2 regions of the Kushneria konosiri genome follow, and region 2 is predicted to be linked to the other one. Evidence: riboswitches for the same ligand, from Rfam matches in the RefSeq annotation. Region 2 holds a riboswitch; the other holds the start of a gene.

Region 1 (4,414 bases), 1.5 Mb from region 2:
CGGGCCGAGCTGCGCGCGCATATCGCGCAGCCGGATGCCCTGCCACCAGGCCAGCGCCGCCACCAGCACGGCCGCAAGCGATGAGCGCAGGGCCACCTGTGACAGCGGTGACATGTCCTCGGCCACCATCTTGATGGCCACCTGCTGAGCGCCCAGCACGATGCAAAACAGCACCATCAGGGCGCTGGCCTGCAGGTCCAGCCGCCGGCGCGCCGAATGGCTGCCTGTCGATAGGGTGGGCGTTGTCTGTCCGGTGTTCTGCATAGGGCCTCCTGTCGGTCACAGGCTTCAGTGGAGCATTTGCCGGGGCCGTCGCCAAACGATTAATCTGGAGATCAAGGCTCAGGAAAACTCAACCCATGAAGATCGAACGCCTCCCCCTGAATGCGCTGCGCGCCTTTGCCGAGGCGGCCCGCACGCAGAGCTTCAAGCACGCTGCCAATAGGCTGGGGGTGACGCCCGGTGCGGTCAGCCGTCAGATCAAACAACTCGAAGACCGGCTCGGCGTTACGTTTTTTTGAGAGACATGCCAACGGTGTCCAGCTCAACGAAATCGGACGGCAGCTGGCCCGGGACATCGACAGCGGTCTTGAAACGATCGCCGCGGGCGTCTCAACCGCTCGGGAAAGTGCGCGACACACCCCGATGCTGACGCTCAGCGCACCGCCCACTTTCCTGCAGCTGTGGCTGCTGCCACGGCTGGCCACATTTGAGGCCCGGATTGGCGGTCTCGATATTTCACTGGAGTCCAATGACGCCCTGATCGTCCCCACCTGGCGAGGCAGCGGGGCGCGTCTGGCGATACGCTATGGCCGCGGCCCCTGGCCGGACGTGACGAATTACCGGCTGTTGGGCGATGAGCTGTTCCCCGTCTGTACCCCTGCACTGCTCAAACAGCACGGTCAGCCCATGAAGCCCGCCGACCTGGCCCGTCACACCCTGCTGGAAGTGGCCTGGAACTCTCCACAGAGCGCCACCGTCCCGGGCTGGCAGACATGGCTCGAGACAGTCGGCGTCGCCAATCAGGTGTCGCCGCCGCAAAGGCGCTATTCGCTGTCCGGGCTGGCCGTGGACCAGGCCATTGCCGGGCGGGGCCTCATGCTGGCCAGTCTCCCCCTGGTGATGGACCGGCTGGCCAGCGGCGTACTGATGATTCGCCCCTTCGGCGAACAGCATGCCCTCGCCTCCCCCATGACCTACGACCTGCTGACCCCGGCGATCGGTGAAGCGTCGCCTGCCGTGGCACGTTTTGTCGACTGGCTGTTGCAAGAAGCCACCGTCTTCGACGGTGAGGCGAACAAGGCCCACTGAGCCCAGCACCTCTATTGGCCGGGCCGCATGGTTGTTGATCAAATAAAAAGCCCACCGTTGGGTGGGCTTTAGAGTAAAAACCGGTCGGCCATTCAATTTTTACAACCATTCTTGTCGCAGGTAATTCTACTGCCTGAAGACACCCAATGATCTGAATGGTCTTTCGTGTCAAAACCGCAGCCGGTTTTCCCGCCTTTATTGCCTTTATGAACAACACCGGTCGGTATGTGCTTGACGGCCATAAGCGCTCCTTTGATTAGACAAATTAACAGTAGCTTGATTGCAAATATCAACAACGCAACTTTTGCCTAATTCGTCATGAGCCAAACCATCAAGAAAACATTAACCACGACTGATGCACAGAACCAAAAAGCCCACCGTTGGGTGGGCTTTGTCATCATGCGTCTCGAGCGTCTTTCAGAGCGCGGGGCGATGCAGCCGGGCATTGAACAGCGGCCCGCGTGTCATGCCGGTGCGCCATTTGGCGAGCGCCAGCACGCCGAGATCGATCAGCGGTTCCAGAATGACCACGCTCATGTAGGCCACCCCGAACGTGCTGACATTGACGAGGCTCTGCGCCGAAAGCCCCTCGCCGTAGAAGGCCCAGAAGCCGACCCAGAGCACGATGCCGCCCTGATAGGCGGTGGAAAGCGCCAGCGCCTGTCGATAGGTCACCTCAACGTAGGGCGTATCGCGTGGAATCAGGCGTCCGGCCAGCACGCTGATGCCCCACAGCGGCACGATCAGGGTGGTCACGTTCATGCCGTATTGCGGCAGGTCGAACGGCGCGAAGAAAAGCCCCTGAATCAAAAGCCCCAGCGCCAGGCCGATCGCCGTCGGGCCAGCCCCAAACAGCAGCAGCAGGGTCGAGCCCAGAATCAGGTGGACCTCTGACACGCCCACAGCGTGGTGAGGCAACACCTCGAAAAAGCAGAAGACACACAGCGTGGCCACAAGACTGCGACCGATCAGCGCCGTGAAGCCATCGCGGCCTTCCAGCGTGTGCCGTGCCAGACGCGCGGTCAGCCCGAAGGCACCGGCCGCGGTGGCGTAACTCAACAGGATTTTGGCGCCCGTGACGACGCCCGGTTCGATATGCATGCGATTGATCCTTGCTGCACCCACCGTGCAGGGATGAGATGAATGGAAGTCGACATGGCAGGTCTCCTGGCTTGCGCGTCATCACCCTTGCCTCGCCTTCCCGGCAGTGGCCAGTGGCGTGTGAGGCGGGCTCATCGCTTACAGTTGCGGGGGCAGCCGTGGCTTGTCCACGTTCCCTTTTCATTTGAAGCGGCAGGGCCGCTTCAACACCATGTCACCTGCATTCTATGCCTGGTGGGCTCGGGGAAGGCAACGCCTTTTTAAAGCGATGTCTGATAAAGAGACAGTGCCCGGACGACAGCGCTTGATCGCCGCTCCTGCTGATCAGGCCACGCTGTCCATCGCGATAACGCGCCCTGATGCGCCCTCCAGCACGCCATCGCGGATCGCAGCGATGACCAGGCAGGCCTCACGTCCGTCGGCGCCAACAAGGCGCTCCCCCTGTGCGTTCCATCCGCCGCTTCTGCCGCAGGTCTGCCAGCTACCGGTGTCGGAGATATGGTTGGAAAACAGCACCGGCATTCCGTGACGCCGGGCAATGCCGGCAAGGCATTGAGCATCCGCCTCATATCCGCCGTCTGAAATCAGCACACTGGCAAGATACACCGCCGCCTTCCGGGCGGAAGCGGCATCACTGTGAATGGTGTGGACAAAATCGGCGCAAATCGCCAGTGCGATGCGCACGCCGTTGACGGTGAAGAGACAGGCTTCATCACCCGGCGAGCAGTACGCCTCCTCCCCATCGTGCAGGTGCTGCTTGGCGTAAAACGTACGCGCCCCATCGGGAAAGCAGATGACCGCCCCGATGCGGGGCTTGCCGCCGTCGTTGATCAGCGGACCACCCGCGATCACAACCATATTGTTCTCCACCGCGGCAGCAGACAGCGTTTTGAACGCCTCGGCATCGTATGGCATGGCAAGCGCTTCCAGCAGATCAGGCTCGTAACCAATCAGCGAGAGCTCGGGAAAGACGATGACATCAGCGTCGTGCCGGGCGGCATGCTTGATATAGCGCAGATGCGTGGTCAGATTCTCCGCCACGGCACCGCGGATAACCGGCGGCTGCGCCAGAGCGACAACGACATTGCCTGCATTTTCAGAGGGCATATCCACTCGCATCCTCTTCACAAGGGCTGGAATACAGGACATGAAACCTCAGGGGCACCACAAAAGAGAAGGCATGGCTTTCAGGATCTATTGAAACGGAGGGGCATCTAATCTATAGCTGGTGGCGTGTCATGGGGAAGAAGCAGCGGTTTCGCCGCTATCGAATAGAAAATTAGCGTTTTAGGGACCAAAAAAGCGCGTGACCAAGAAGCAGGAATAAAACGTTGTTGTTCAGGCGAGGAATGGAGACGGGTTGCTTTCGGCCAAGAGCGGCCATTGAGATCATTCTTATCCATACCGCTTTACTCATAGTTAAATTAGGAGTGCGGCGAGTAATTTATCCGTGTGAAGCAACTTGTTACGATTTTGATTGGCTAATTCGAAGGAACGTATCCCCGACTGCCTGCTCGTATTCCCCAGCAATCTTACACATGACTATATGATCAAGCGCTGGTTTAAGACATAGGAGTGTTGTAGTGATCTGATACAAGCTGATGGCTGTCGCGTGCGCTGGATCTGTCATGCCTGAGTTGCTTTGTCCCACCAGCAGGATATCATGTCTCGCTTCACACAGCCCTAACCGACTTGTCATGCCTTTCGAACTAGCATGAATATTCTGGCTGGCCCATTTGTAGTACGGACGCATATGATCCAATCCTACGTTCTTTTCAATTGCAGCAAAACCCACGCGCTGATGGCTTGGGAATATGTGCGCAGCCCAACCGTAAAGCTGTGAAAAAGACTTACCATACCTTCTGATCAGTTCATCATATTCCTTCTTGCAGTCGTCAATTTCTGCCTGTGAGGGGCCTTTTTCCTGCAGCCGGTTCTCGTATTTTTTATGCTCACGCATAGCGTCGTATGAATCTACAACATCATGAAAGTAGAACCTTTC
Region 2 (4,414 bases):
TGATCATCACGTTCTGATGCGCCGGCCGTGTGCTGAGGGCCTGAGCAATCCGTTCGGCATCGAGATAGCCGTACTTGATCATGTAGGAGAGCTCGTCAAACAGGAGAAAGTGATACTGATCATCGGCCAGCAGCCTTTCTGCCAGTGCCCAGGCCTCCTGTGCGGCCTGACGTTCGCGCGCCGGATCGCGGACTTCCCAGCTGAACCCGTGCCCCATGACGTGAAAGTCGACCTGCGGGTGATCGTTGAAGAACAGATACTCGCCGGTGGCACGTCGCCCCTTGATGAACTGGATGACTGCACAGCGCTGACCATGTCCCATGGCACGTGCCATGGTGCCAAAGGCAGAGCTGCTTTTGCCCTTGCCGTTGCCCTTGAGCACGATCAGCACACCACGTTCCTGATCTGCGCGGGCAATGCGCTCATCGACAATGCGCTTCTTGGTGGCCATGCGCTGCTGGTAGCGAGTGCTGTCCTGGTCAGTGGCGCTGTCATCACCATGGTGCTGGCTCATGGCTGTCTCCCGGGAACTGTCGTTGTGGTGGCATGCATTGCCGGTGCGGTTGGCGTGCGGAACAGATCGTCAAGGTGGTGGCAGGTGGCTTCAAGCGCGGCGGCCAGCTCTTTTGCCCGACCCAGTGCTTCTTCCCGTGGTTCACAGTCCACGATGTGGGTCTCAAGGCCAAACGGCGCAAGCTCGAGATCGTCCCGGCTACGGGCATCGGTCAGTATCCAGAGGCGAATCGCTGCCGGATCACCATGCTGAAGGCGAGCCAGGCGCTGGCGGGTATCATCAAGCCCGCGTCGTAGCGGCGTACCGCCACCCGGTTTGATCTGGTTCAGTACGGTCGCCATCGAGCGTGGTGCACGACGGGGGGCCATGACTTCGGTCACACCCTCGCCACCCAGAGTTATCAGCATCAGCCGCTCACGGGCGAGATAGGTATCAAAAGCCAGCTGCTCGACCAGCGACATCGCCTTTTCAAGCTGGCGGGCACGTTGCGAGGGCGTTTGCCGGCTCAGACTGGAACCGGAAATATCCAGTACGATACAGGTGAGTCTTTCAGGGCGGCGCCGCTCGCGCTGCCATGCCAGTGCTTCAAGGGTGCCGGGCACCGAATGACCCTGGGAGATGGCTGCCTTGCGCAGACTTCCGGGCCAGTCGATACGCGCACGGCCAATGGCCCGGCGACCCTTCGTTTGTGACGCCCGCTGGCTGGCGGGGAGGCTCGTTTGTATGCTCGGCAGCTGAATATGTCCGCTTGCGGCGCTGTTCAGCGTCAGCGACGCCTGATGGGCAGTCAGATTGCCCCAGTCACCGTTGCCATGAGGGTTGTCATCGTGATCATCCTGATACTGATGAGTACCTTGATGCTGATGGTTTCCTGTCGATGAGGTCTGTTCAGCAGGACTCGATGTGCCTTGCCGTGACGTCATATCCGGTCTGGCCGGGGCATCCGGGGGCGTGCGACGGCCCTGGTAGCGTTCCGCAGGCGGCGCGCTGGTGGCACCGGAAGAAGTCTCGCCCTCGGAATCAGACGGTTCATCATTCTCCTGACGGTGATCGCCCCCACCTTGACCGCCATGGTTATTGCCCTGATCCGGCGCCTGATGGGGATCATATCCGGGAGCACGATGTGCCATGACCAGCGGCGCCAGGGCGTCGATGTCCTCGAGCGTCACGATGTTTCGATTTTGCCAGGCCGCATGTGCCAGTGCGCCACGCCGCCAGGCAAGGTCAGCGCGCACGCCTTCCACGCCCGCGTCGACACAACGCGTTGCAATCACGCGGGCCAGCTCGGCAGGCAGGGTAATTTTCGAGAGTCGTTCCCGTGCGGCCGCCAGTCGATCACAAAGGCGATCCTGTTCTTCCTGCCAGTCGGACATGAACGTCTCGGGGTCTTGGTCAAAGGCCAAGCGACGCTCGACAATCTGCAGGCGCTGCTCGATATCCGGTGCGGGATGATCCAGTACGGCGAGCCCGAAACGGTCCAGCAGCTGGGCACGCAGCTCGCCTTCGTCAGGATTCATGGTGCCAATCAGCAGGAAATCCGCAGGATGTTGATGGCTGATGCCATCTCGCTCGACATGGTTGATACCGCTGGCGGCCACATCAAGCAGCAGGTCTACCAGGGCGTCAGGCAGCAGATTGACCTCATCGATGTAGAGCGCCCCCTCATGGGCCCGCGCCAGCAGGCCGGGCTGGAAGGCCACTTCACGATCGCCCAGGGCTCGACCCAGATCCAGCGTCCCGGTCAGCTGAGCCTCATCGGCGCCCAGGGGTAGTGTCACCAGAGAAGAGCGCGAGAAGGGCAGCAGTTCGGCAAGGCCTCTCGCCAGTGTCGATTTGGCTGTGCCGCGCGGGCCACTGACGAGCACGCCGCCCAGGCGAGGATCCAGCGCCGCCAGAATCAGGGCAAGTTTTAGTCGTTCATGGCCGGTCACGGCGGTAAAGGGGAACGAGGGGCGTGATGTCGTCGTCATATCACCTCCCCGAGAGCAGAATGTGATGACGCGGCATGAGTGTGCGTTGCGTGCCCATGTGATGGGGAGACGTCAAGAGGCGTAGCGGCTTCTGGCAGGCACCGCCATCTGATAGAAAAACAAGTCACTTGTGTGCTCCTGCGTATCGACCCGTACGCGCGGCAGTCATTACTGATAATGTCGTAGGCATTATCACCCTGTATCATCGCCGGGCCGGTCTCCGGGCTGACGAGCTGGCAGACCTGTGTCTGCCGGGCTGAAGCACCTTCCCGATCGTAAGGATCAGTGGTTACGCTTCAAGCCACTCGATTACCGTTGCGGGGACAGCAGTGAACTTGCATCACTTTCCCGATTATCCCGTACAAGTCTGCACGGGCACCCGAGCGCTGCTCATCGTGGGCCGGGGTGGTGATGGAGTCAAGTCCGACACGATGACGTAATCGGGCCCGCTGACGCGGTTTTATGACTTTATCGTTGCTCTACCACCGGGCACCCGGTAGCGTTTGTGCATGTTTAACCGAGTCAATGTCATGACCTTTAATATTTCGCCCCCTGATGATGCGAACGATGCCCGTATTCAGGCGCACATCGACAGTCGGCTGAAACCCCCGGGATCGTTGGGCACGCTTGAGACTACCGCGGCATCGCTGGTACGTATTATGGGGCCTTCAAAAAAGAGCATCGATGCACCGATCATGCTGATTTTTGCCGGCGATCATGGCGTGGCGCTTGAGGGGGTTTCCATCGTTGATCCTTCAACGACACAGCTGATGGTGCATCAATTCCTTGAAGGCCATGCCGCCATCAATATCTTTTGCCGGCAGGCGGGGCTGCCGCTGAAGGTTATCGACTGCGGGACGCTTACAGAGCATGAGCCGCATCCGGATCTCGTCAGCCATCGGCTGGGCGAGAAGACGGCGCCTTTTCACCGTGAGCCTGCGATGACGCTCGAACAGCTTGAAACCGGTTTCGACAACAGCCGGCGGCTGATCGATGAGCTTCATGCCGATGGCTGCGATCTGATCGCGCTGGGAGACATGGGGATCGGTAATACGACCAGCGCCAGCGCGCTGATGGCGGCGATTACGCATCTCCCCTTTGACACGTGTATCGGTGCCGGCAGTGGCGTTACGGCCACGATCATGAAGCGAAAGCAGGACATCGTGCTGCTCGGGCTTCAGCGCCATGCCCAGGCCCTTCAGGATCCTCGACTGACACTGGCAGCACTGGGCGGATTCGAAATCGTCAGTATGGTAGGGGCCATTCTGGCCGCTGCTGAGAAGGGCATGGTCATTCTGGTGGATGGTTTCATTACGACCGTGGCCGCACTTTGTGCCTGTCGCATCGCGCCGGAGGTGCGGGGCTATCTGATTTTCTCGCATTGTGGCGATGAGCGCGGTCATCGACCGCTGCTGGATCAGCTTGATGCCGTACCGCTTTTGGATATGGGACTTCGGCTCGGAGAAGGGTCGGGAGCAGCACTGGCTCTGCCGCTGCTGCGCTCGGCACTGGCCTTTTATCATGAACTGGGCTCGCTCGAAGAGGTTGGCCTGACGCTATGAGTCGTGAGGGGCTGGCCCGTCAGTGGCAGTGGGTCTGTCTGGCGGTGAGCTTTTTAACCCGCCTTCCGGTGCCCATTCCCGGCGAGGTCAATGCACAGGCGCTGGGTCGCTGCCATCGCTGGTTTTCGCTGGTCGGGGCATCGATCGGTCTGGGGCTTGCTCTGGTCTACTGGGGCCTTGAACAGGTACTTCCTTTCTCCATCGCGGTGTTCATGACGCTGCTACTGTCGCTCTGGCTGACCGGTGCCCTGCATGAGGACGGCCTGGCAGACTGCATGGATGGTCTTGGCGGCGGCCGGACGGTGGCACAACGCCTGGCCATCATGAAAGACAGCCGGGTGGGCAGCTACGGCGTGCTGGCGCTGATC

Evidence for each region. A riboswitch is a leader RNA that binds a small molecule or an ion and turns the genes downstream of it on or off. The one in region 2 is predicted to bind cobalamin.
Region 1: it holds a riboswitch for cobalamin, as region 2 does, so the genes downstream of both, B9G99_RS04910 (energy-coupling factor ABC transporter permease) here and B9G99_RS14430 (AAA family ATPase) in region 2, are expected to answer to the same signal.

What each region holds. Positions count from the first base shown of each region.
Region 1 covers NZ_CP021323.1:1,043,938-1,048,351, forward strand. Annotated here, with positions in the region: gene B9G99_RS04895 (DMT family transporter) at 1-264, opposite strand, end outside; gene B9G99_RS16930 (LysR family transcriptional regulator) at 360-521, shown strand; gene B9G99_RS04900 (LysR substrate-binding domain-containing protein) at 646-1,311, shown strand; gene B9G99_RS04910 (energy-coupling factor ABC transporter permease) at 1,729-2,412, opposite strand; cobalamin riboswitch at 2,452-2,641, opposite strand; gene B9G99_RS04915 (carbon-nitrogen hydrolase family protein) at 2,737-3,519, opposite strand; gene B9G99_RS04920 (DUF5677 domain-containing protein) at 3,878-4,414, opposite strand, start outside.
Region 2 covers NZ_CP021323.1:3,128,879-3,133,292, forward strand. Annotated here, with positions in the region: gene cobO (cob(I)yrinic acid a,c-diamide adenosyltransferase) at 1-514, opposite strand, end outside; gene B9G99_RS14430 (AAA family ATPase) at 511-2,484, opposite strand; cobalamin riboswitch at 2,679-2,883, opposite strand; gene cobT (nicotinate-nucleotide--dimethylbenzimidazole phosphoribosyltransferase) at 3,015-4,046, shown strand; gene cobS (adenosylcobinamide-GDP ribazoletransferase) at 4,043-4,414, shown strand, end outside.